DNA from 2 places in the Caulobacter sp. RL271 genome. Region 1 is predicted to be linked to the other one. Evidence: riboswitches for the same ligand, from Rfam matches in the RefSeq annotation. Region 1 holds a riboswitch; the other holds the start of a gene.
What was found. Region 1 has a riboswitch for glycine ahead of MZV50_RS23640 (TonB-dependent receptor domain-containing protein). Riboswitches for the same ligand answer to the same signal wherever they lie in the genome.
Positions count from the first base shown of each region.

Region 2: linked by a shared signal. The riboswitch ahead of MZV50_RS12545 (TonB-dependent receptor) and the one ahead of MZV50_RS23640 (TonB-dependent receptor domain-containing protein) in region 1 are both predicted to bind glycine.

Region 1 covers NZ_CP096040.1:5,083,946-5,091,229, forward strand. The annotation lists gene MZV50_RS23625 (class I SAM-dependent methyltransferase) at 1-9, shown strand, start outside; gene MZV50_RS23630 (amidohydrolase family protein) at 209-1,009, opposite strand; gene MZV50_RS23635 (S9 family peptidase) at 1,236-3,176, opposite strand; gene MZV50_RS23640 (TonB-dependent receptor domain-containing protein) at 3,263-5,965, opposite strand; glycine riboswitch at 6,088-6,179, opposite strand; glycine riboswitch at 6,183-6,273, opposite strand; gene MZV50_RS23645 (ABC transporter substrate-binding protein) at 6,540-7,284, opposite strand, start outside.
Region 2 covers NZ_CP096040.1:2,637,682-2,644,965, reverse strand. The annotation lists gene MZV50_RS12565 (FadR/GntR family transcriptional regulator) at 78-812, opposite strand; gene araD1 (AraD1 family protein) at 1,138-2,133, shown strand; gene MZV50_RS12555 (Gfo/Idh/MocA family protein) at 2,130-3,056, shown strand; gene MZV50_RS12550 (aldose epimerase family protein) at 3,091-4,230, shown strand; glycine riboswitch at 4,427-4,539, shown strand; gene MZV50_RS12545 (TonB-dependent receptor) at 4,811-7,207, shown strand; gene MZV50_RS12540 (LLM class flavin-dependent oxidoreductase) at 7,271-7,284, opposite strand, start outside.

The sequences.
Region 1 (7,284 bases):
GCGCCATAGCGAGCGCGTTTGAGAACAATCAAGCTAGTATGGATTGCGTCCATGCCCTTGACGCCATGGAGTTGGCGGATGGGGCAAAGCAGCGCCAGAAGCGGACCTTGGTTTGCCTCCAGAAAGGCGGCGTTAGAATACGCGCGGACAGCCCATGACTATGGGGTCGGCGGGCGGAAGATCGCTCTAGCGCGGCGCGCGCCTCAGGCTAGCGACCGATCATCGCCCACTCCGCCGGCGTCAATTCGGGTGTCGCATAGGCGGTTGCGAAGTAGGTCTTGAGGCCGCCGGCGAACGGCCAGTCGGACCCGGCGATGAAGTGCTGTGGGCCGATCCTGCGGATTAGCCCCGCCATCGCCGTGCGGCCTTCTGGGGTCGTCTTGCTGGTGAACACCTGGGCCAAGTCGAAGCGCAGGTTGCGGCCGAACTTCGGGTCGCGCGCGAAGGCGTCGGCGAAGGCGCCCAGGGCGTCCAGGGTCACGGCGTCGATCCCGCCCCAGCCAGCGGCGTGGGCTATGACCACGGGCGCATCGCCGGCCTCGGGCAGGACCTTGTCGAGGAAAACCCGCACGTCGCGCGCGCCGTAGTCGGCCGCGCCAGTGCGCACGTGGATCATGATCGTCCAGCCGTTGGCCGCCGCGGCGCGGAACACCGCCGCCAGCTTGGCGACCTGGACAGGGTCGCGGAGATCGACGCCGGAGTTGGTCAGGTGCAGCTTCAGCCCGGTCACGGCGCGGTCGCCCTTCCAGCGCGCGATTTCGCCCAGGGCGTCGGGCGCGGTCGGGTTGACGCTGACGAAGGCGGCGAAGCGATCGGGATACTGCCGGGCGAGGCCGACGGTGAAGTCGTTGGCGTCGCGCAGCACCTGGGCCGCGTCCGGACGCGGCTCGGCCAGGGGCTCTCGGCCAGGTAGGCCGTCGACATCAGCCAGCCCTGCCCAATACCCGCCCCGTCCATGGCCTTCAGTGCGTCCTGCGCCGTCAGCGGCGCGGTAAAGCGCGGGTCGCACGGGCTCTTGCGCATCGGGCTGGCGCAATAGGTCGGCAGGATGCGCAGGATCGCCGGCGAATGGACGTGCATGTGGTGGTCGACCACCGGTCCGGCCCAGGCCTGGCCGGCCAGCAGCGTCAGGGCCAGTTGGACCCAGCCTCGCAGAGAGCTCACGTCCGATATCCTCCCCAGGGCCTCATGAGAAAGGGCGCGAACCGACTGGTCCGCACCCTCGCCTGCCAGCTCTATTGGCCCAGCAGCGTCTTTCGCCAGAACATGATGCTGGTCCAGAAGTAGTAGTCCTCGTTCTCCTTCTTGCGGAAAACGTGACCCTCGTTCTTGGCCAGCACGTGCCAGACCGAGCCGCCATTAGCGCGCACGGCCTTGATCATCTGGTCGGCCTCGGTCGGCGGCACGCGCGGATCGGTCCCGCCCGTGGCCACCAGCAGCGGCGTGGCGATCTTGTCGACGCTGGTCAGCGGCGAAATCTTCATCAGCTGCTCGCGCTGCTTGGGATCGCGCTCGTCGCCATATTCCACCCGGCGCAGGTCGCGACGGTAGGCCTGGGTATTCTCCAGGAAGGTGACGAAGTTGGAGATCGCGACGTAGCAGTTGGCGCCCTTGAGGCGCGGACTGTAGTGCGTGGCCGAGGCGTAGCACATGTAGCCGCCGTACGAGACGCCGTTCACCGCGAAGCGGCTGGCGTCCAGGGCCGGGTCCTTCTCTAGCGTGTCGAGGAAGGCGCCGATGTCCTTGACCGAGTCCTCGCGCTTGAACGGGCCGTTGTCGAGATTGACGAACCGCGCGCCATAGCCGGTGGAGCCGCGCACGTTCGGGAAGAACAGCGCGATGCCCAGCTCGTTCAGCAGGTAGTTGTTGCCGCCCAGGAAGTCGGGACGGGTCTGGCCTTCGGGACCGCCGTGGATGTCGACGATCAGCGGGCGCTTGCCGGGGAACTTGGCCGGGTCGGGCTGGTAGAGGAAGCCCGAGACCTTCTCGCCGTCGAAGCTGGCCACCTCGACGAGCTTGGGCTCGACATTGAGGCTGGGATCCAGGCCGCCGGTCTCGCTGTGGGTCCACTGGCTGACGGCCAGGGTCTTGGCGTCAATCGAGAAGGCGTCGCCCGGCACCTTGGCGCTGGCCATGCTGAGGCCGATCTCGCCCCACGGCGCGATGTCGATAGCCGCGCCGATGCTGTAGGGGATCACACCCGCCGGCAGGCCGGTCACCGGACGCACGGCGCCGGTGGCCAGATCCAGCACCCGCACGCGCGACACGCCGGCCTCGTTGATGGCGTAGACCGCGAAGGTTCCATCCGGCGAGACGGCGTAGTCGCTGACGTCCCAGCGCGGCTCCTTGGACACCGGGACGAAGCCGCCCTTGCCGTCCAGCTTGCCCAGGCGCTGGAAGTCCGAGCCCTTGTTCGAGGTCAGCCAAACCGAGCCGTCACGGGCGTATTTCGGATCGACGTACGAGGCCTTGGCCTTCGGATCGGTAAGGGGCTTCATCTTTCCGCTGGCCAGGTCCAGCTCATAGACCATGGCCTCGTTGACCGACATGCGGTTCAGCACCAGGGCCTTGGCGCCGTCGGCCGAGAAATCGACGATGTTCCAGCCGCCGCCGGTGACCTGGGCGACCAGGCGGTCGGTCTTGGAGTCCTTGGGGTCGACGACATAGAGGTCCATGTCGGCGCCGTTGCGGCGCGACGAGGCGTAGCCGACGAGCTTGCCGTCCGGCGACCAGGCGCCGAACCAGTTTCGGCTCTTGCCGTCGGTGATCAGGCGCGGACGGCCGGCTTCCAGGACGTAGAGCTGGTAGAACTCGTCGCCGCCCTTGTCCTTCTGAACGACCAGGGCGTCGCCCTTGGGCGAGAGGGCTGCGGCCAGGATCGGCTCGTTCTCGAAGCTGATCTGGCGGCGATCGCCGTCGGGCTTGGCGACGACGTGGACCTGATCGGAGCCGCCGAAGCGGGTCTTGATCAGCATCGAGTGGTCGGCCGCGTTCCAGCCCAGGAAGTTGGCGTGGCGCGCCTGCAGATAGGGCGCGGTCGCGGCCGCCAGTTCCTGCGGAATGGCCGGCGCGCCGTCGACGACGATGGCGGCGGGCGGCGCGACGGTCTGGGCCGCCAAAGGGGTCGCGATAGCGCCGGCCAGCAGGGCCAGCGCCAGGGAGTGACGGAAAATCATGTGAGGTAGGCCTCGGAGAAAAAGGAGGAGCGCCGCCGGCGAGAGGTGCTTGGGGGAAGCAGCCGGCGGCGCTGGGTCGGGCGGGCTTAGAAACGCATCCGCGCGCCGACGGTCACATAGCGGCCGATGACGTCGTAGTACGGCGAGTACAGCGACGAGACCGGGGGGGCCTTGTCGAAGAGGTTGGTGGCGTTGGCGTAGAGCTCGACGCCGTGGCCCATGACGTCGGGCAGCTTGGCCTGCACGCCCAGGTCGACATAGGTGTAGGCCTTAATATGGCCGTTCACGAGATCGACGGTGCTGTTGTAGGCGCCCGGCGAGATGTAGCGGGCGCGGATGTTGGCGCTGAACACCTTGCCAGCCCAGTCGAGGCTGCCGGTCATCCGGGTCTTGGGCGTGCCCAGGCCGAACGAATAGCCCTGCGACTTCACGTACTCGATCTTGCTGACCCCATCGTTGGTGGTCAGGCTGTTGACCCAGGTCATCAGCCAGCGGGCGCGGATGCGGCCCGGGGCGTTGGGGATGATGCGGTCGAAACTGGTCGCGTACGAAATCTCGGCGTCGACGCCATCGGTTTTGTAGTTGGCCAGGTTGACGTAGGTCGAGACGATCCGACTGATCGTGCCGGTTCCGTCCCGGGTGACCCGCGAGCACATGTCGGCGTTGCCGTTGTTGCAGCGCGTGACGATGTCCTGGGCCGAGACCGTAGTGATGACATTGTCGATGTCGATGTCGAAGTAGTCGACCGAGATGTTGAAGCCCGGCAGGGCCGGCGGCGAATAGACGAAGCCGGTCGTGAAGGTCTTGGCCGTCTCGGGCGTCAGGTTGGCGTTACCGCCGCCGTTGGTCAGCACATAGACGCTGGAATTGGTCTTCTGGTCGACGATCGTGTTGTAGCCGGTCGTGCTGGTGGTGAAGAGTTCGGTCAGGTTGGCCGAGCGGATGTCGCGCGACTTGGTGATCCGCCCCCGGAAGCCCGGGAAGAACTCGTTGGTGGCGCCCAGCTTCCACGACCAGATCGAGCCGGTGGTGTTGTAGTCGGAGACGCGCGCGGCGGCGTTGACTTCCAGCTTGTTGAACACCGGCACGTCACGGATCACCGGGACCAGCACTTCGGCGAAGGCTTCCTTGACGCTATAGCTGCCGGCCATGGCCGAGAAGCTGAACGAGGTGAAGGCCTTGGCGGTGTCCAGCGCGCCGACCGTGCGGTCGACCGACTCCTTGCGGGCCTCGGCGCCGACGGCGATGGAGACGGGACCGGCCGGCAGCGAGAAGGGCTCGCCGCGCAGGCTGAAGCCACCGACGTCCAGCTTGCTGGTCTCTCGCATCGAGGGCGTGCCGGTGACGTAGGCCAGCGCCGCCGCCGAGGGCGCGCCCTGGCCGAACAGGTTGATCGGCACGCAGTTGGTGGTGGTGGTCAGGGCGATGCGGCAGACGGCCTGGCCGGTGGTCGGGCTGATCACCGAGTCCACGGCGTTGGCATAGTTCTGGGTCAGGAAGAACCCGGGCGTGTCGATATTGTTCTCGTTCTCGCCGTGGCTGTAGTAGGCGCTCCACCGCCAGCCGTCGCCGAACGAACCGTCCAGGGCCAGCGTGCCCTGGGTTGAGACGCGCTCGAAGTCTATCGTCGGATAGGCCTCGGTGTTGAAGCGGCCCATCGTGAAGCTGGTCTGGCCGGCCGCCGCCAGGGCGCTCTTCACCGCCGCCGGCAGGAAGGCGTTGTCGGACTTGATCGTCAGGTTGCCGCGGTTGTGGTCGCCGAACCAGATGTAGTTGTTCCACATCCGCGAGCGGCGCAGCTCGGCCGTCAGCTTCACCTTGTCGGTTAGGTCATAGGTGACGCTGGCCATGGTGGCGTAGCGCTTTTGCGGCGTGACCAGAGGCGACAGGTCGTCGTTCGACGGGCCTTCGCCGCCCACCGAGTTGGCGCCGATCACCGTGCCGGCGTTGAAGACGCGCAGGGTGCCGTCGGGATTGAAGGCCATGCCCTTCAGCACGCCCGACATGATCAGGCCGCCATAGGCCGCATTCGAGAAGCCGACGTTCGGGGCCAGGACGAAACGGCCCGCACCGTTCGAGATCGTGGCCCAGCGGCCGATGTTGGGACGGCTGTTCTTCGGGATGACCCCGTCATTGTCGAGATACTCCGCGCCGATCACGAAGTGGCCGCGGCCGTCGGCGAAGGTCTTGCCAGCCGCCGCCTCGAGACGGACCTGCTTGGCGTCGTGATATGAGGACTCGCCGCCCTCGACGCCGAGCTTCAGGCCCGTGAAGTTGCGGTCGATCGAGATGTTGACCACGCCGGCCACGGCGCCCGAGCCCCACGCGGCCGAAGCGCCGCCGGTGACCACGTCCACGCCCTTGGTCAGGATGCTGGGGATCAGGTTCAGGTCGTTGTCGCCCGAGAAGCGGCGGCCATCCAGCAGCACCAGGGTGCGGCTGATGCCCAGGCCGCGCAGGTCGACCGGGGCGTTGCCCGCGCCGGTGTTGGTGCCGGTGGTCTGGGGCGAGGTCGTGGCGCGGAACTGCGGCAGGTCGTTCAGGGCCGCGGCGATGTTCGGACGGGCGCCGACGCTTAAGTCCTGGGCCGTGACGCGCACCGTCGGAGTCGGCGCCTCGAAGCCCGCGCGGTCGATGCGCGAGGCGGTGACGACGATTTCACCGACATTGGTGTCGTCGTCGGCCTTGGCGGCCTCCTGGGCGAAGGCGGCGCCGTGCAGGGCCAGGACGGCGGGAACCAGGCTGCATCCCAGCAGCAGGCTTCGGCGGGTTTGGCGTGAAAGAGTCAAAACGAGATCCCCTATGTTTCAGCAGTCGACAGTCGCCCTCTCCCGCGCGGCCGCTTGTTCGGTCGCATCTGGTCGCTTCGCGTGGGTGGTCCCACGGCTCCGCCAGGCGGTTCCTCTGCCCCCGCTGTCCTTGGGCCTGAGAGATTCAGGCGCGGTCGCGCCCTTGCTCCTTCGGCGAGGCCGCTCGCTATTGGAGCGGTCCTGCTTTCCAGCGTCCTAGTGCTCTGCGGTCCCTGTTGCCTGAGCGTTTCCGGGGCGGTTGCGCCTTCGGCGTCGGGCCGAAACCCGATCTCTTCCGCGAGAGCCAGGGCAGTACGAAGGGTTCTTCCGGTCCCGTCAAAGCGGCCAAGTTCGGTAGAAATATCCGAAATGGTCCATCACGGAGAAAATTATGACCACGAACTCAACGCGCGGTAGGACGCTCGTCGGCGCGAGCTCGGACCCTTTTCGGCTCGTGACAGGTCGGTGACAGATTGGTGCGCGGGGCGCTGTTCCTCAGAAAAGAAGCCCAGGCTTCGGCGCGGCGCAATGCGATTGAAATATAATCAGATAACGCACGTTAATTGTGCAAATATCATTGTCCGACCGCGCCACGCCGCCATCGCGCCAGGAGTTCGGCGCGTCGCCCCTGGTCGAAATTGGCCAGCAGCGCGGGGCCGACGCGAACGGGCCGACCACCCGCCGACGGCGCCGCGCCCAGGCCAGGGCGGACCGGCGTGAGGCGAACTTCCAGCAGGCGCCGCTGCCCGCTCTCCGACATCAGGTAGTCCAAGAACACCCGCGCCGCGCCGGGATGCCGCGCCAATCGCGTGATGAAGGCCACCCGCGAGATCGACAGGTGATAGTCCTCCGGCACGACATAGCCGACGTCGGAACCGTGGTGGCGCACATACCAGTCGGCGTAGGACCCGTTCATGTCGAAGGCCAGCCAGTGCTCGCCGGAAGCCACGCGGTCCAGCATCGGCTTGCCAGGCACATAGGTCGGCGCGCCCGTCGCCGCGATCGCATCGTACAGGGCCCAGCCGTCCGGATAGGTCTGGGTGTTGCTCGACAGGTAGAAGAACCCCATGCCGCTGCGCTCGGGGTCGTACAGCGCCACCTTGCCGCGCCAGCGCTGGGGATCGGCGCGCAGCGCGGCCAACAGGGCGGCGTGGCTGCGTGGGACCTCGCCATCCTTCAGCAGCCGCTTGTTGTAGACGAAGACAATCGGCTCGCTGGTCATGCCGAAGCCCTGGTCGCGCCACCGCGCCCAGGCTGGCAAATTCTTGGCCTCGGGGCTGTCATAGGTCTGGGCGTAGCCGTCGTTGATCAGCTTGACC
Region 2 (7,284 bases), 2.4 Mb from region 1:
GAGAGTGCGTCACAAAAGCCGAGCTTCTCCGCTCGCGCCTTCCATCGCCTCACCAGCAAGCGACCGTCCGACGGCGCCTACCGCTCGGCGTTACGCTCCATCGCCGCGCGGGTGTCATCGAGCGCCAGGTGGACCAGACGCTCCATGGCCTGCCTGGCCTGGTCGGCGCGGCCGGCGGCGATGGCGTCGAACACCTTCCAGTGGTCTGGCACCGGGTCGCGAGGCAACTCGCGGTCGCGCTGCTTGAAGATCGTCGTCCACCGCACGGCCGCACCAATGCTGCTGCTCAGCGTGAACAGCGGTGCGTTGCCGGTGGCCTCCAGCACGGTGTCGTGGAAGTCGCGGTCCGCGGCCTGGCCCGCTTCGGTGGCCAGGGTCTCGTGCTGCATAGCCACCAGGGCCGCGCGCATCCGTTCGAGCTGAGCGTCGTTGCGGCGCTCGGCGGCCAGGGCGGCGGCGGCGGGTTCGACGATCATCCGCAGTTCGTAGAGCTCCCGCAGGAAGTCATCGCTGGGCTCCGATTCGAAGAACCAGGCCAGGACCTCGGGATCAAGCAGACTCCAACGTGCGCGCGGGCTGACCCGCGTGCCGGTCTTGGGACGGCTCTCCACCAGCCCCTTGGCGGCCAGAATCCGGATGGCTTCGCGATAGGCGCTGCGCGAGACCTGCAGTTGCTCGCTGGCGTCGATCTCGTTGTTCAGTACGTCGCCCGGCTGGTGCTGCCCCGAGACGATGGCGATCCCGAGCGCCCGCGCGATCGACCCGTGGATGCGGCCGGAAAAGCCCTCTTCGTGCGCGGTATCGGCGCCCACGCCCGCTTCCTTGGCCCTCGACACGCGTCCTTCGCTCCCGTTGCAATCCATCGAGGCGACGTCGAATGCCCCGCCGGCGACTCTAGCGAGACCAATTGTCGGAGAACAAGCGAATTCGCCCGCGCGGCGGTGTCGTCTCAAGCCGCCACATCAGCCTATAAGTACGAGAATTGCCGCCCCCGAACGTCGAAGAAGGACGCTTCGCACCCATCAGGACACGATTTTCCGGTACAGCTTGATCCTCGTCATTGTGAAACGCCGTTTGACAGGGCGTCACTCCACGCTATTTGTCAGACTATTATAGAGCTTCAGAAGGTCGTCCGCCGTGGTGTTCCGATTTGTGCAATTGAAGACCCCCAGCGGCGCGCGACAGCTGGCGGCGGTCGACGACTCGGGTCGCGCCCGCAAGGTTGACGTCGCCGACACCCTCTACGACTTGGCCCAGGCCGCCCTGAAGGTGAACGCGACCCTGGCCGAGGCCGCCCAGGCCCACCCGCTAGGCGAAGAGATCGACATCGCCGCCGCCCTCGCCGAGGGCCGGGTTCTGGCGCCGATCGACCATCCCGATCCCGCCCACCTGCAAATGACCGGTACGGGCCTGACCCACCTCGGCTCGGCCGAGGGCAGAGATAAGATGCACAAGGCCGCCCAATCGGGCGAGCATCTGACCGACTCCATGCGCATGTTCCTGATGGGCGTCGAGGGCGGCAAGCCCGCGCCGGGCCAGGAAGGCGTGCAGCCCGAATGGTTCTACAAGGGCGACGGCGGCCAACTGGCCGCGCCGGGCCAGCCCCTCACCTCGCCCAGCTTCGCCAAGGACGGCGGCGAGGAACCCGAGATCGCCGGCGTCTATCTGATCGGTCCCGACGGCACGCCGCACCGCCTGGGCTTCTGCCTGGCCAACGAGTTCTCGGACCACGTGATCGAGCGCGGCAACTATCTGTGGCTGGCCCACTCCAAGCTGCGCCAGGCGGCCTTGGGTCCGGAGTTGCTGACCGGCGAACTGCCGGCCGACGTGCGCGGCTCCAGCCGGATCGTGCGCGACGGCGCAACCGTCTGGGAAAAGCCCTTCCTGTCGGGCGAGGCGAACATGTCCCACACGATCGCCAATCTCGAGCACCACCACTTCAAGTACGACATCTTCCGCCGCCCGGGCGACGTGCACGTCCACTTCTTCGGCACCGCCACCCTGTCGTTCTCGGAGGGCTTCCAAACCCAGATCGGCGACGTGTTCGAGATCGAGGCCGCGCCGTTCCGCTATCCGGTCCGCAACCCGCTGGCCCAGGCGGCCGAACGCCCGGTCGCGGTGAAGTCACTGTGACGCCGATCCGTCTCGCGCTCGTTGGTCTGGGCAAGATCGCTCGCGACCAGCACCTGCCGTCCATCGCCGCCGACCCGCGCTTCGAACTGGTCGCCATCGTCAGCCGCAACGCCGAGCTGGATGGCGTGGCCCACTTCACCGCCCTTGCCGACCTCCTGACCAGCGACGTGACGGTGGACGCGGTGGCCCTGTGCACCCCGCCCCAGCCACGCCACGCCCTGGCGCACCTGGCTTTGGCGGCCGGCAAGCACGTCATGCTGGAAAAACCCCCCGGCGCAACGCTCAGCGAGGTCGAGGACCTGCGCCAGGCCGCCGCCGAGCGCAGCCTGACCCTTCAGACCACCTGGCACTCGCGTTACGCCATCGGCGTCGAACCAGCCCGCGAATGGCTGGCCGAGCGCGCGATCAAGGCCGTGCGCATCAACTGGAAGGAAGACGTGCGCGTCTGGCATCCGGGCCAGGACTGGATCTGGGACGCTGGCGGCTTGGGGGTCTTCGACCCGGCCATCAACGCCCTGTCCATCGTCACCCGCATCCTGCCGCGCCCGTTCTTCCTGTCGAAGGGCGTGCTGCACGTGCCGGAGAACAAGCAGTCGCCGATCCAGGCCGAGCTCGATTTCCGCGACGCAGCCGGCGCCCCGATCCGCGCTGAACTGGACTTCCTGCAGACCGGCCCGCAAAGCTGGGACATCGAGGTCGACACCGAAGACGGCCAGCTCAAGCTGACCCACGGCGGCGCCAAGCTCTACATCGATGGCCAACTGATGCGGGAAGGCCCCGACCAGGAATATCCAGGACTGTATGACGCCTTCGCCAAGTTGATCGCCGACGGCGCCAGCGACGTCGACGTCAGCCCACTGCGCCATGTCGCCGACGCCTTCCTGCTCAGCGAGCGGGTCACGGCGCCGGCCTTCGTGGAATAGGCGCGCCAAGAAAGAACGACAAAGGGAGAGAAACATGAAGCTGAAGACCATTGTCCTGAGCAGTGCGCTCGCCCTGGTCGCCGTCTCGTCGGCCAACGCCGTCGAGCTGTCGCGCAAGCCGTTCGGCGCCATCGCCTCGGGCGAGGCCGTCGAGGCCATCACCCTGACCAACGCCAAGGGCGTCAGCGCCACGATCATCACCTATGGCGCGACCCTGCAGTCGCTGATCGCGCCCGACCGCACGGGCAAGAAGGCCGACATCGCCCTGGGCTTCGCCGACGCGGCCACCTACGAGAAGAACGCCAGCTATTTCGGCGCCTCGGTCGGGCGGTTCGCCAACCGTATCGGTAAAGGCCGCTTCAGCCTGGATGGCAAGACCTACCAACTGGCGCTGAACAACAACAAGGTCGCCGCGCTGCATGGCGGTGTGAAGGGCTTCGACAAGGTCGTCTGGAAGGTGCTGAACGCCAAGTCCGGCCCGACCGCCTCGGTGACCTTCGGCTATGTCAGCCCCGATGGCGAGGAAGGCTATCCCGGAACCCTGACCGCCACGGCGACCTACGCCCTGGACGAGCAGAACAACCTGACGATCACCTACGGCGCGACAACCGACAAGCCGACCATCGTCAACATGACCAACCACGCTCTGTTCAACGTGGCCGGCGAAGGCGTTCCGGAAGGCGCGATGGGCAACGTGCTGACCATCCCGGCCGACGGATACACCCCGGTCGACAACGAGCTGATCCCGACGGGTGCGATCACCCCGGTGGCGGGCACGCCGTTCGACTTCCGCAAGCCGACCGCGGTCGAGACCCGGGTCCGCGACGCCCGGGATCCGCAGATCGTCGTCGGCCGCGGCTATGACCATAACTACGTGCTGAACGGCAAGGCTGGCGGCGCCCCACGCCTGGCCGCGCGCCTGGCCGACCCCAAGAGCGGCCGCGTGCTGGAGATCCTCAGCGACCAGCCGGGCATCCAGTTCTATGCCGGCAACTTCATCGATGGCACGACCATCGGCAAGAGCGGCAAGATCTATCGCCAAGGCGACGGTATCGCGCTCGAGCCGCAGCACTTCCCCGACGCGCCGAACAAGCCGCAGTTCGCGTCGGTCCGCCTGGATCCGGGCCAGAAGTACAGCAACACGATGGTCTTCAAGCTGACCGTCACGAAGTAGCCGCGCCTCGTTCGCGGGCGCCGCGCGCCACGTTCGTTCGCAATCGCTACGAACTCCAGCAGCCCCGGGTCAATCCGTTTGACCCGGGGTTTTTGCTGCCGCCTGCTGGCCGGGCTCTCGCGGGAGAGATCGGGCCCCGGCCCGGCGCTGAAGGCGAAACCGCCCCGGAAACGCTCAAGCAAAAGGACCGCGCGGGCTTCTGAACGCTGGAAAGCAGGGCGCCAGACGCCCTCGCCGAAGGAGCAAGGCGGCCCCGCCAACGGCATGGGCCCGCTGAATCTCTCAGGCGCCAAGGACAGCGGGGGTGAGTAGGCGCGCCATGCCGGCGCGCCCAGCCCCTGCGTGCGTCATGCGAAACTAAAGAACCCGCTCCACCGCCCCGACTGAAAATGCACGAACGCGATCGTCTACCGACTTTCGCGAAATAAATGTCGCTTATGAGTAGGTCAATATTTTCACTGTTCATATATTGAACAAATATGCGCAACATCTCAACTTAGTCATTATATCGACACAGACAGAGAAATTCTGAATTTACCTCGCGAGAACACATAGCGACGCTCCCCTCAGTCAAAAGTGATTGGGGATAACGATGACCGACCGTAACATCTCGCCCGCGCGCCACCGCCTGCGAGTGCTTCTTCTCACCGCTTCGATCCTTGGCGGCGCAACGCCCGTCCTGGCGCAGGAAGTCGACAAGACCTCCGAGGTCGACACCGTCGTCGTGACCGGCAAGCGCCTGTCCGAAGCCAGCGTCGCGATCGGCACCGACCACGCCACCGCCACGGTCTCGATCACCCGCGAGGCGCTGCTGTCCGCGCCGGCGGGCATCACCGGCCTGAAGATGCTGGAGTCCCTCCCCGGCTTCAACGTCCAGGCCAACGATGCCCTGGGCATGTACGAGTTCGGCAACTCGGTCTCGGTGCGGGCCTTCAACTTCCAGCAGATCGGCTTCCTGCTGGACAACATCCCGATGGGCCGCAGCGACCAGTTCGGCGGCAGCCCGATCTACCGCTATGTCGACAACGAGAACCTGCTACGGGTCACCGCCTCAGCCGGCGCGGGCGATGTCGCCCTGCCCAGCTACGCCTCGCTGGGCCCCATCGTCGACTACTTCACCCAAGCCCCGTCCAAGACGGCCGGCGGCGCAATCAGCGGCACCCTGGGCAGCGACGACCTGCGCCGCACCTTCCTGCGCCTAGAGATGGGCGAGCACGGTGGCCTTTCGGGCTATGCCAGCGGTTCGTGGATCAAGGGCGACCTGTGGCGCGGCCCGGGCACGATCGATCGCAAGCACTACGAGGGCAAGCTGCGTTACGCCCTGCCCAATGGCGGCGACGTCAGCTTCCAGACTGTCCACAATGACTATTTCGACTACGACAGCCCCTCGATCACCCTGGCCCAGTACAACGGGACGGCTGGCGACGTGTTCGGCCGCTCGGGTCGCTATTTCGCTTATCTGGGCATCGTGCCGAACCCGGGTCCGGCGGGCAGCACCCAGACCGCCACCAACCTGCCGGCGGTGTCGGGCGGCCCCACCTACTCCAACGCCAACTATGCCCAGTACTACAAGTTCGCGGTCAACAAGCGGAAGGACCACCTGTACGGCCTGACGCTGAATACGCCGATCACCGACACCGTCGACCTCACCACCACCGCCTACTACGAGGACAAGGGCGGCTATGGCGTCTCGCCCGAGGCCTATGCCACCTCGCTGACCAGCTACACCGCCGAGATCGGCAAAGTGGCGGGCATCGTCGCGCCAAAGGGCATCCAGTACGGCCTGTCCGGCGTCGACGGCATTCGCAAGGGCGTGACCGCCAAGGTCGCCTGGCATCTGGGCTTCAACAAGATCGAAGCCGGCCTCTGGCTCGAGAACGACGACTATCACCGCACCCAGAACCGCTACAACGTCGAGAACGGCAACCCCGACGGCGCGCCGCTGTTCAACGAGCGGGTCCACGCCCAGCGGGACTACAAGTCGCTGCGCGAGACCAAGCAGTTCTTCGTCAAGGACACCCTGACCTTGCTGGAGGCCAAGCTGAAGGTCGAGCTGGGCTTCAAGGCCACAGATATCGACTACAAGATCGCCGGCTACCGCAACCCGAACGATTACATCAACCTTCGCCACCCGATCCTGAAGGCCAACTGGAAAGACAGCTTCCTGCCGCAGGTCGGGGCGGTCTACAGCCTGACCGGCCGCGACCAGGTGTTCGCCTCTTACTCCGAGAACATGGCCCTGCCGCGCGGCGCGGACGACATTTTCTCGGCCGCCAGCCCCACGATCGCCAGCCCCCTCCCCGAGACCTCGACCAACTGGGAGTTCGGTTACCGGGCCAACCACCGCACGTTCAACGCCTCGATCGTGGCCTACCAGACCGAGTTCAAGAATCGTCTGCAGGCCTTTGCCTCGCTGGTGCCCGGCGGCGGCGGCGTGACCGAAACCTTCTACCAGAACGTCGGCGCGGTGAAGGCCAAGGGTGTCGAGTTCAGCGGCCAGTGGAAGCCCGAGATCTTCGCCGGCAAGGCCTATTTCAACGCCAACGTCTCGTACAATGACGCTGTGTTCCAGGACGATGTCCTGAACTACCGAGCCAGCACCACGGCCGCGCCGGTCACCCTGGCGATCGCCGGCAAGAAGGTGCCGGACTTCCCCGACTGGGTCTTCACGACCGGCGTCACGGTCGAGCCGTTCGACGGCCTGCTCGTCAACGTCTCGGCCCGTCACCTGGAGAGCCGCTTCACCAACTTCGTCAACAGCGAGAAGGTCGGCGGCTACACCATCGTCAACGCCTATGTCGACATCGGCGACGGCTTCGCGGCCGGCCCGTTCAGCCAGGTCAAGGCGCGGGTCAATGTCGATAACATCTTCGACAAGGACTATCTGGGCACGATCAGCACGACGGTGAACACCGCCGCCAGCTTCCGCCCGGCCCCGCCGCGCACGATCCAGTTCACGATCTCGGCGGACTTCTAGAACGACGAAGCCGGTCGGCCCGCGAGGACCGACCGGCTCCAGCCTTCGAACCCCCAGGCAGCGCTATTCGGCCGCCG